DNA from 2 places in the Gordonia sp. PvP123 genome. Region 2 is predicted to be linked to the other one. Evidence: predicted binding sites of a transcription regulator. Region 2 holds the regulator's gene; the other holds the start of a gene.
The links. The regulator LexA, encoded in region 2, represses DNA repair genes until DNA is damaged. The targets are predictions, from matches to a motif close to CGAACANNTGTTCG.
Positions count from the first base shown of each region.

Region 1: a site for LexA is predicted at 1,666-1,679, ahead of ABIC25_RS04890 (HNH endonuclease signature motif containing protein). Genes of this name have one in related genera too.

Region 1 is NZ_JBEPPN010000002.1:443,476-448,885, reverse strand. Features, by position in the region: gene ABIC25_RS04905 (hypothetical protein) at 1-354, shown strand, start outside; gene ABIC25_RS04900 (PIN-like domain-containing protein) at 419-772, opposite strand; gene ABIC25_RS04895 (DUF433 domain-containing protein) at 807-1,475, opposite strand; gene ABIC25_RS04890 (HNH endonuclease signature motif containing protein) at 1,694-3,373, shown strand; gene ABIC25_RS04885 (NAD(P)/FAD-dependent oxidoreductase) at 3,596-4,996, shown strand; gene ABIC25_RS04880 (nuclear transport factor 2 family protein) at 4,932-5,410, opposite strand, start outside.
Region 2 is NZ_JBEPPN010000001.1:344,005-349,414, reverse strand. Features, by position in the region: gene ABIC25_RS01570 (PTS fructose transporter subunit IIABC) at 1-150, opposite strand, end outside; gene pfkB (1-phosphofructokinase) at 228-1,193, opposite strand; gene ABIC25_RS01560 (DeoR/GlpR family DNA-binding transcription regulator) at 1,190-1,960, opposite strand; gene ABIC25_RS01555 (phosphoenolpyruvate--protein phosphotransferase) at 2,110-3,819, shown strand; gene lexA (transcriptional repressor LexA) at 3,797-4,501, opposite strand; gene ABIC25_RS01545 (LysM peptidoglycan-binding domain-containing protein) at 4,744-5,283, shown strand; gene nrdR (transcriptional regulator NrdR) at 5,383-5,410, shown strand, end outside.

The DNA.
Region 1 (5,410 bases), on a different contig from region 2:
GTCTCGCCCGGCGAGTGGTTTGCGGTCGAGTGGCCACCGACGGAAGGCTCCCTGTGGAGCCCGGGTTCGCTCGTCACTTCGGAATGGGAGCCGTGTGAGGCACACGCCGACGATCCGGACAGCGATGAAGCCGAGGACTGCATTCGGTGCGAAGACTCTGTGTCCACAGATGTCGACGAGATGGCGGTCTGGAAATTCACAACCACGTTGACGCAGTACCGGATCGGATTCGACAGAAGCGGTTCGCTGGTTCGTGACCGCTTCGCCGAAGAGATCGACCGGGCGTTCGAGGTACGCGAGTTCACGCAGGACCCGCGCCTCATTCGAATCGGCCCGCCCCGCCGACACTTCTGACCTACGCCTCCAGAACCCGAGTGGTGTCGCCGACCGTGGATTGGGTGACGCGTGGGGGCGTCCGTTACATCAACTGCTCAAGGCGCGGGCGCGGGTCACCGAAGACGCGCCAGACAGAAGGGGTCCCACTCATGCAGTGAGTACAGATATCGCGCAAGTTCGCGTGGAGGGCGTCAATCAGCTGCTGCCTGGTCGCCTCACCATGAAAGAGAAACAGGTGAATGCGAGCTCGCTTGTAGGCCTGGAGCTCCGAGGGCGTGACGAGGATTGTGGTATCCCGACCGATTGCCGCCCATCCGTTCCGACCGACATCACGGAGCCAGCGTTCATCCGGCGTCCCTTCCGCTGCTGCGCGGGTTCCGTAGAGCGCGGCCGGGGTATGGACTGTGTAGCCGAGCTCTTGGATCGTTCGCCGCAAGGTCTTGCCGGCGATGTTCTCGTCCAGATAGAACTCAGGCGGTGCGGCCCAGGAGGACGCGAGCGGCGGTTCGAACCTGGGGTCGGGAGATGTTGAACTCCTCGGCAACGACCTCCCCGTCCTCTCCGGCTTTCAGCATCGCAGCGACGTCCGCCAGACGGGGGCCTGATGTGCCGAATCGCGGCTGCCCAAAGGCAACATTCGGGTCGACGATGACCTTGTCTGGTTCCCACTCGCGTAGTTGCAGACGGTTCGGATGCTCACCGTCCCAACTGACGTAGGAGATGTAGTCCTGAACGATCTCGCGGATGACGTTCTGCCCGGATCGCGCTTCGATGAGCCCGGCACCGGCTCGGGTCTTGGCGAAGTCCCATAGGACATCAACGCCGTCTGTGGCCAGATTCGGCGCTGTCAGTACATAATCACGGCCGAAGTCCCGTTGAAGCTGCTCGAGCGCAGGACGAATCTTTCGGACGTGGACACCTGCGTTTCGCAGGGCGTCGAGGACATAGGCCTCGGTCAGGGCGATAAATGACACGTTCGCCTTGCGCCGGGGCGCGTCGACCACATGAAGGAGGGGTTCCCCGCGGTCGTAGCCTTTCGCCCAGCGGTGGAACGTCTGCTGACTGATGGCGAGATAACGAGCCGCGTCGCTCATCGTGAGAATGCCTGCCTCAAAGCGGGGATCGCCGATGGTGGCCATGCTGTACTCCACCTCCCGCCTGACACTGGATTACGAGTTGCCGATTGTAGCCTCACCATGATGGCACCGCGAGCGGGTCCGTGGAGTCTGCATAGCAGCTGCGTAGTCATTGTGACCACCCTCCAACCTGTCGGTGTGTCGTGGTTCCATTTGCACGAGAGTCGGAGAGGTTGAGAATCAGCCCTTGACTCGAACGTATGTTCGGGTATTGTGGAGTCATGTCATCGGGGGCGGGGGCCGGATCCACAGCGGTGGACCCATCACAGCATTCCGTCGAACCGCGCCTTCGTCCCGACAATGAACTCTCCGCCGCCGAACTCGTCGAGGTCCTGAATCATTGCGCCGGCCTGGCGGCCGCGTCTGCGCATCGAATGATGACCGTTGCCAGTCTCATTCACGACGAACGCGAAATGGACTACACCCAGCGGCGCGCCGAGGTGCACACCGGCGAACTCGACTCCATCGAAGCCTTCGACGCCCTGTCGGCACGCGTGGCCGCCGGGGAGAACCCGTATGAGCAGTTCGGTCCGACCGGCCTCGAACAGGCCATCGCCGAAGTCGGCGCGACCCTCACGGTGACACCGGCCGAGGCGAAAGACCTCATCGAAGCCGGTGACGCACTGAGGTACAGGCTCGCGTTCACCGGACACGCCCTGGCATGCGGCCGCATCGACAAGCGCCGCTTCCTCATCGCCCTCAAGCGCACCGATCTGATCACCGATGACGAAGAAATGCAGACCGTGGACGCGCATCTGGCCGAGGCGATCTTCGCCCGCGCACCGATGTCGACCGCACGGTTCACCGCCATGGTCGACTCGATCGTCGCAAAGTGGGCGCCCGACGCAATCCGCCGACGCAAAGAGCGGGTCAAGGGTGACCGCAAGGTCACGGTCACCCCCGATCGGTTCACGCCCGGGCAATCCCGGATCACGGGCACCCTGCCCGACGCCGACGCCGCCGAGTTCAACGCCCGCCTGTCGTCGATGGCCAACGCGGTACACGCCGGTGACCCGCGAACCCTGCCCATGCGCCGCGCCGACGCGCTCAAAGCACTCGCCCGCAGCGAATCCGCAATCGCCTGTCTGTGCCACGACTGCGCCACTGCCGCAAACGAAGCCTGCACCACCACGGTGGTGCAGGACTTTGATGAGACCAGCGGCGACCTCGACACCCCCGCCGACGTCCCGGCCATCGACGCGGTTGTCGCCGACCCGCAGGAGCCGACCGTTTCGCCGTCGCCGTCGCAGGCTCCGCGCGCAACGTTTCACATCGTGGTGAACCTGTCGACCCTGATCGGACTCGACGACGACCCCGCCTTCCTCGACAGGCACGGCATCATCGACTCCGACACCGCCCGAACGCTGCTCGCCGAAGCCCGCCGCACCTACATCCAACCCACACCTGCCGAACCGGAAACCGCACCAGCACCGGTCGCACCCGAGGCCGACAGATCTTCGACGCGATACACCCCATCGAAGAAGCTGCAGGCGTTGGTGCGTGCAGGAGAACTGTGCTGCGCCTTCCCGGGCTGCAACGCCCCGGTCTGGCAGATCGATCTCGATCACACCGACCCGTTCGACCACACCGACCCACGACGCGGCGGGCCGACCGATGCGCGGAATCTGAAACCGCTGTGCCGGTTCCACCACCGCATCAAGACCTTCACCAGCTGGCAGGACCACCAGGACGAATTCCTCACCGCGTGGTTCACCACACCCACCGGGCACATGTTCGTCGGCAACGCCTTCAGCGGACGCGACCTGTTCAACAAACTCACCCCGAGACGGCCACCCGACCACCCCGCCCGTGCACGGCTGAACGAACTGCGCAACAGCGACTTCCGGCGCCAGCAACGCGCCGAACAGCGCTGGAACGACGCCAACCCACCACCCTTCTAGACACCAGGCTCCCGAGCACCGCCGGTCAGAACAACTCCGCCACGGTGCTCGAAGTCATGCGCCCATCTCGATTCTCGCCACCCTCCCACCGATGGTCTCGACCTCGATGACAGCCAAGCCACGACCACCGGGTGCGATCACGTGAAACCGCCACGCGGCGAGACGCCGCACGGATATCGTCTCATGTGTCCATGTGACGAGCTGAGGGATGGAGAGTTCGCGATGAGCATCCGAACCGAGCACTTCGACGCCGTCATCGTCGGTGCCCGGTGCGCCGGCGCGGCAACGGCAATCGCACTGGCCACCAGGGGATCACGTGTCCTGCTCATCGATTCGGCCCGCTTTCCGTCCGACACCCTCTCGACGCACCTGCTCTGGCCGTCGACCATGGCCGAGATCCACGCGCTCGGCGCCCTGCCCGCCGTCGAGGACGCGGGCGCACCGCGTCTCCCGATCGCCGAGGCCGTCCTCGACGAGATCGGCTGGCGCACCACTTATTCACCGGTCTCGGGCATCGACTACGCGATGTGCCTGCGTCGCGCGCACCTCGACGCCGCCCTCCAACGAACCGCGATCGCCGCCGGCGCCGACTTCCGACAACCATGTCGCGCAACGTCGTTGATCTGGAAGGACGGCCGCGCCGTGGGCGTCGTCTACACCGATGACGACGATCGCGAACACCGTGCCGTCGCCCCGATCGTGGTCGGCGCGGACGGTCGCAAGAGCATGGTTGCCCGCGAAGCGAGGGCCGAGATCCCGCTGATCTCTTCACCGAGCGGTCGGTCCTGCTACTTCGCGTACTGGACGGACCCCCGAACCGAGCTGCGCCACATCGCCTCCCAGTGGCGCGTCGGCGCCCTCCTCGGGACCGCCTTCCCCTGCGACGGCGGCCAGACGCTCTGCCTCCTCCAGCCGCCGATCGGAATGGACAGCGAGTTCCGCGGCCGGAAGGCGACCGACGCCTACCTGGCGGGTGTCGCCGCGCTACCCGGACTCGCACGCCGCCTCGAAGAGGCGGAGATGACCTCCCGCGTCCGTTCGTGCACCGGCATCGAGTCCTACTTCCGCCGATCGAGCGGGCCGGGCTGGGCGCTGCCCGGCGACGCCGGACACTTCAAGGATCCCGTCACCGCACAGGGCATCCGAGATGCCTACCGGTACGGCCGCCTGCTCGGCGAAGACCTCGCGCCCATCCTGCGAAACCGCGACCCCGACCCCGACGCCGTCGACATGGCCACCGCGGCCTGGGCGAGACGTCGCGAGCAAGAGTGTGTCGAGATCTATCAGTGGACGAACTTCTTGGCGGCCGGCACCCCACCGTCGCCGCTCGAGTACGAGGTCAATCGCCGGGCCCGTGATCGACCCGGGTACGCCGCGACACTCGGGGACATCTACAACCGGACGACGCCGCCTGCGGCGATGCTGCCCATGTCTGCGCTGCCGGGACTGGTCTACAACGCAGCCCGGCGGGCGTCCTCACGCGCGGTCGCGACCGATCTGCGCACCCAGTCGCAGCGCATGCGACGCGACCGACACGAACGCCGCACCCTCGAACGACTCAGCCCATCAACACCGACGACGACGGGTAGCTCTCGGCGAATCCGGTGGGCAGCGGTGCGATGAAGACGTTCTCGGTGCGGGTTCGGGTGATCCGCCAGCGACCGTCGTCCTTGCGGAAGGCGTTGTTCAACCGACTCGACCGAAGGAGCGCGGTTCCGTCGGCGAACAGCCACGGCTGCATGTGAATCCACTGCCCCTCCGCGTCATCACCGTCGACCCGGATCTGCTCCGACGTGAGGTAGTGCGCATTGAGCAACAGCGCGGGGTCCCGTTTCTCTCCCCAGAAGCGACGGAAATGCTCACGGATCGCCTGCTTGCCCTCGGCACGGCCGAACTGTCCGTCGTAGTACTCCCCGACCCCCTCCCACACCGCGTCGTCGGTGTAGAGGTCGACGATGCGTTCGATGCGCGCCGCGTCGTCCGCGAGACCGGGTTCGGGACACGGAGTGTCACACAGGAACATGTATCGCGCCTGAA
Region 2 (5,410 bases):
GTCCAGCGCGGCCCGCGCGAGATCGGCGGGATCGGTGGTCCGGCCGGCCGCGGCGAGCGCGTCGGCCAGCGTGGTGATGACGGCGGCGGGATCGCCGCCGGCGTCGACGTCGAGACTCACCGTCTGGGCGGTGATGATCTGCTCGGTCATGGGATGTCCTTCGGTGACAGGGGGTACGGGGTCAACGGGTGGTACTGGATGTGCGGTGCGGGTCCGTGAAGGTGGCGTCAGCTCATGCGGGCGGCTCCCGACAGTTCGGTCACCCGGACGCCGGGGAGGTCGAGATGGTCGGGAGTCGGGGCCTGGGTGCCCGCTAACGAGGCGGCCGCGGCGCCGTAGGCCACCGCCGACCGGAGGCAGTCCGCGGGCGAGGCCCCCGTGCTCTGGGCGATGAGGAAGCCGGCGAGCGAGGAGTCGCCGGCGCCGACGGTGCTGCGCGGCACGATCGGCGGGGGTGTCGCCGACCAGACGCCCGATGCGGTGACCAGGACGGCGCCGGCTGCTCCGAGTGTGGCCAGGACGTTGCCGCCGATCTGTTCCGCGATCGTGGTCGCGGCCTCGACCACGGGTTCGAGGTCGTTGCGCGACAGGGCTTCCCGCAGCGTGGCCGGGTCGGCGCCGGTCAGTTCGGCGAGTTCGTCCTCGTTGGGTTTGATCAGGTCGACGCGACCGGCAACGGTCGCCCGGAGCGGGGCGCCGGAGGTGTCCACCGCGACGCGGCACCCGGCCAGGACCAGGTCGTCGGCGATCGCGCGGTACCAGTTGTCGGGTACGCCGGGCGGGAGGGAGCCGCAGAGGGTGACCCACTGGGCGGAGTCGGCGTGCGCCCGGATGAGTTCGACGAGCGCATCGCGATCCCGCGCGGTCAGCGCGACACCCGGAGCGTTGATCTTGGTGGTCGTGCCGTCCGACTCGGCGATCGTGATGTTGGAGCGGACCTCGCCGTCGACGGGCACCGCGTCGTAGGGGAGTCCGAGTTCGTCGAGTGCGGTACACAGCGGGTCGCCCGTCCGCGCGGGGAGCAGGGCTCGGGTGGACAGGCCGGCGGCCGCGACCACGCGGGCCACGTTGACGCCCTTGCCGCCGGGTTCGGTGCGGACCGTACCGGCGCGCTGCACCTCGCCGCGTGCCAGCGGTGCGCCGAGCTCGAGGGTGCGGTCGAGGCTGGGGTTCGCGGTGACGGTGACGATCATGCGATCACGACCTCGACGCCGCGCGCGGACAGTGCCGCCGAGAAGGCCGGGTCTATCCCGGAGTCGGTGATGAGGACGTCGACGTCGTCGATCCCGGCGAAGGAGGAGAGGTCTTCGCGATCCATCTTCGAGCTGTCGGCGAGGACCACGACGCGTTGCGCGGCTGAGACCATCGCCGCTTTCACCGCCGCCTCGTCGGGATCGGGAGTCGACAGCCCATGGGACTCGCTCAGACCGTTGGTGCCGAGGAACGCGGTGGTGACCCGCAGTCGGCGGAGCGCGTCCACCGTCTCGACGCCCACCGTGGCCTGGGTGAGACCACGGACGCGTCCGCCGAGCGCATGGAGCCCGTCGGGGTGGGTGCCGGCCAGCAGGCCGGCGATGGGCAGGCTGTTGGTGAACAGGGTGAGCCTCCGATCGGGCGCGGTCGCCTCGGCGGCGCGGTAGGTCGTGGTGCCGGCGTCGAAGAGCACGGAACCGCCGTCCGGCGGCAGGAAACGGATCGCCGCCCGGCCGATCGCCGTCTTCTGTTCGATCTGGCTCGACTCGCGCTCGTCGATGCCGAGCTCGCCCAGGGCGCGCATGACCTCGGCGCGCACGGCACCGCCGTGGACCCGCTGCAGATGTCCGGCACGCTCCAGGACGGCGAGGTCTCGACGGACGGTCTCGCTCGTGACGTCGAACTTCTCGGCGAGCGCAGCCACCGACGCCCGCCCCGCGACGCGCACCTCGTCGACGATCGCCTGTTGTCTCTCCTCGGCGTACACACCGCTCCGATCTCCGGTTCCGACCACCCCGCTTGTTGAGGCGTGTGGGATTGCATGTTGTAGTAATTGTGTTTACGCCTGTTTGTGTTGACAAGTCAAGCACTTTTTGTAACGGTGGTCACATCGGTAGTCGAGTGAGAGGCAAGACGATGGCGCAGATCCTGACAGGGACCCCGGTGGTCGGCGGACTGGCCCACGGTCCCGCGCTGTGGCCGGGCGAGCGACCCGATCACTCGCCGGAGAAGCTCGGCGTCGGCGTGGAGATCGCCGAGGAGCGTCGTGCCGACGAGGTGACACGCTTCGCCACGGCGGCCGGCGCCGTCGCCTCGCGACTGCGTACGCGCGCCTCCCAGAACACCGGGGTGACCGCGGAGGTGCTCGCGGCGACCGCGGGACTCGCCGAGGACCGGGGGTGGATCGGGGCCGCGAGCGCGCTCATCACCAAGGGCGCCACGGCCGAGGCCGCTGCCGTCGCCGCGACCGATCAGTTCGCGGCGGTGTTCACCAAACTCGGCGGGTTGATGGCCGAGCGGGTCACCGATCTGAACGATGTTCGCGACCGCGTGCTCGCCGAACTGCTCGGTCTACCCGAACCGGGCGTGCCGACACCGCAGGTGCCCTCGGTGCTGCTCGCCGACGACCTCGCGCCCGCCGACACCGCCGGCCTCGACCCGACGACCACGATCGCGCTCGTCACCCGGCTGGGTGGGCCGACCAGCCACACCGCGATCATCGCCCGGCAACTGGGGATCCCGTGTGTGGTGGCCGTGGCCGATCTCGCCGAGATCGCACCCGGCACAACCATTCTCGTCGATGGGACGACCGGCCGGGTCGAGGTGGAGCCCGATGCGCAGACGGCGCGGGCGCGAGTCGAGGAGGATCGTCGGCACGCCGAGCTCGTCGCCGGGTGGACGGGTCCGGGGCAGACCGCCGACGGCATCGCCGTCTCGGTGCTCGCCAATGTCGCCGACGGATCGTCGGCGCGGGCCGCCGCCGGGCATCCGGTCGAGGGCGTCGGACTCTTCCGCACCGAACTCGCCTTCCTCGAACGCGCCGACGAACCATCGGTCGACGAGCAGGCGGCGATCTACCGCGAGGTACTCGATGCCTTCGACGGCCAGAAGGTGGTGATCCGTACCCTCGACGCCGGCTCGGACAAGCCCTTGAGGTTCGTGACCCACCCAGACGAATCCAATCCCGCGCTCGGTGTCCGTGGGGATCGAATCGCCCTGGCGCATCCCGAGATCCGAGCCCACCAGCTCGACGCGATCGCGCACGCCGCGTCGGGTTCCGACGTCGCGCCGTGGGTCATGGCGCCGATGATCGCCTCGCCGTCCGAGGCGCGCGCCTTCGCCGCGGAGGTCCGCGGCCGGGGCCTGGTCGCCGGGGTCATGATCGAGGTGCCCGCGGCCGCCATCCTGGCCGAGGCCGTGCTCGCCGAGGTGGACTTCGTGTCGATCGGCACCAACGATCTGACGCAGTACACGATGGCGGCCGATCGGATGTCGGCCGATCTCGCCGGATTGACCGATCCGTGGCAGCCCGCGGTGCTCAGCCTGATCGCGGGTGTCGCCGCAGCGGGTGTCCGCCAGGGCAAGCCGGTCGGGGTGTGCGGTGAGGCGGCTGCCGATCCGAATCTCGCCTGCGTGCTCGTCGGTCTCGGGGTGACCTCGCTGTCCAGCGCGCCGGCCGCGGCCGCCGCGGTGGGGGCTCGGCTCGGCGAGGTGACCGCGCAGGACTGCCGCGCCGCCGCCGACGCCGCGCTGGCCACGTCCGACCCCGCCGCGGCGCGAGAAGCTGCCGCGGCGGTGCTCGACCGTTCGGTCGGGGGAGAGGTCAGACTCGCCGCATCACGGTGACGACCTTGCCGAGGATCACGGCGTCGTTGCCCGGGATGGGATCGAACAGCTCGTTGTGCGGCATCAGCCACACATTGGCGCCTTGACGCTTGAAGGTCTTCACGGTGGCCTCGCCGTCGATCATCGCTGCGACGATGTCGCCGTTGTCGGCGACGTTCTGCTGCCGCACGACGACCCAGTCGCCGTCGCAGATGGCGGCGTCGATCATCGACTCGCCCACGACGCGCAGCAAGAAGAGCGAGCCCTCGCCGACCAGCTCGCGAGGAAGCGGGAACACGTCCTCGACCGCCTCCTCGGCCAGGATCGGGCCACCGGCCGCGATCCGGCCGAGGACCGGCACGAAGGTCGGCTCGGGCAGCCGGCCGGCCGGCGGGGTCTCCGGCGACGGCGATTCGCTCGGCGCGATGTTGACCGCACGCGGCCGGTTCGCATCCCGCTTGAGCAGACCCTTGCGCTCGAGGGTCCGTAGCTGGTGGGCGACCGACGATGTCGAGGCCAGGCCGACCTCGTCGCCGATCTCGCGGATGCTCGGCGGGTAACCGCGCTCGCGTACCGAGCGGCGGATGACTTCCAGGACCCCGAGCTGGCGCGGGGTGAGTGAGGCCTCGGCGGCGGCGACGTCGATGGGGGCCTCGTCGTCGGCTCCCCGCGCTCGGCCGCGCCTATCGCCGGTGTCACTCATGTTCGGTTCCTCTCGTCTTCGGAACGTGCTGGTAGATGGCCCGTGGGGATGTTCAGCCGCGTCCGAGCCTAGCGGAGTGCGACCTCCACCTCAAACATTTGTTCGATGTGTCGCGAGACTTTGTCGGTGCGCCGTGCTACAAATTCGAACATCAGTGCATCGAACATCTGATCGAAGTTCGAACACCGGATGCCAGACACCCGAACACCCGAAGATCCCGCACCGAACACCCGGAGGGCACCATGCGCACCGCCACTCTCGTCGCTCCCGTCCGTACCGAGCGTCCCGACACCGTCCGGGCGCGCACCGACCGCGCCGACCGTATCCGGACCCGGACCCCGCTGACCGACGGTTCTCGGCCCGTCGACAACCGGCCGGCAGGCAACCGTCCGGTGGGCGGGTCGCCACTGACGCCACGCGTCGGCGGCACGCACTGCGGCTCCGCGGTGGGTGCCCGGGGCCGCGGGCCGGTCGGTCCGGATGCGGCGGTGTTCCGTCGCCGTCGCCGCACCGCCGTCGCGGTCCTCGCCGGCGTCGGCCTCGCGTTCGTCGTGTGGGTGTTCGGTGTCGTCGGTCAGAACTATTCGGACTCGATGACGCCCGCCGCGGTGAGCGCAGAGGTCGTCCACGTGCGCGCCGGGGATTCCCTCAGCACGATCGCCGGCCGGGTGGCGCCCGAGATGCCCCGCGACATCGTGATCGACGAGATCGTCGCGATGAACGATCTGCCGTCGAGTGCGCTGCAGGTGGGTCAGCCCCTGCTCACCCCCCGGTACCGCTGAGGCCGGGCGGTATCCTCGATGTCACAGGGGCCGGCCGAGAAGCGGCGGGGCGCACGGTTTCGGTGCGTTCCAGCGTCCCGCGACCTGCGTGAGGACACGATGCGCTGCCCCTTCTGCAAGAACGACG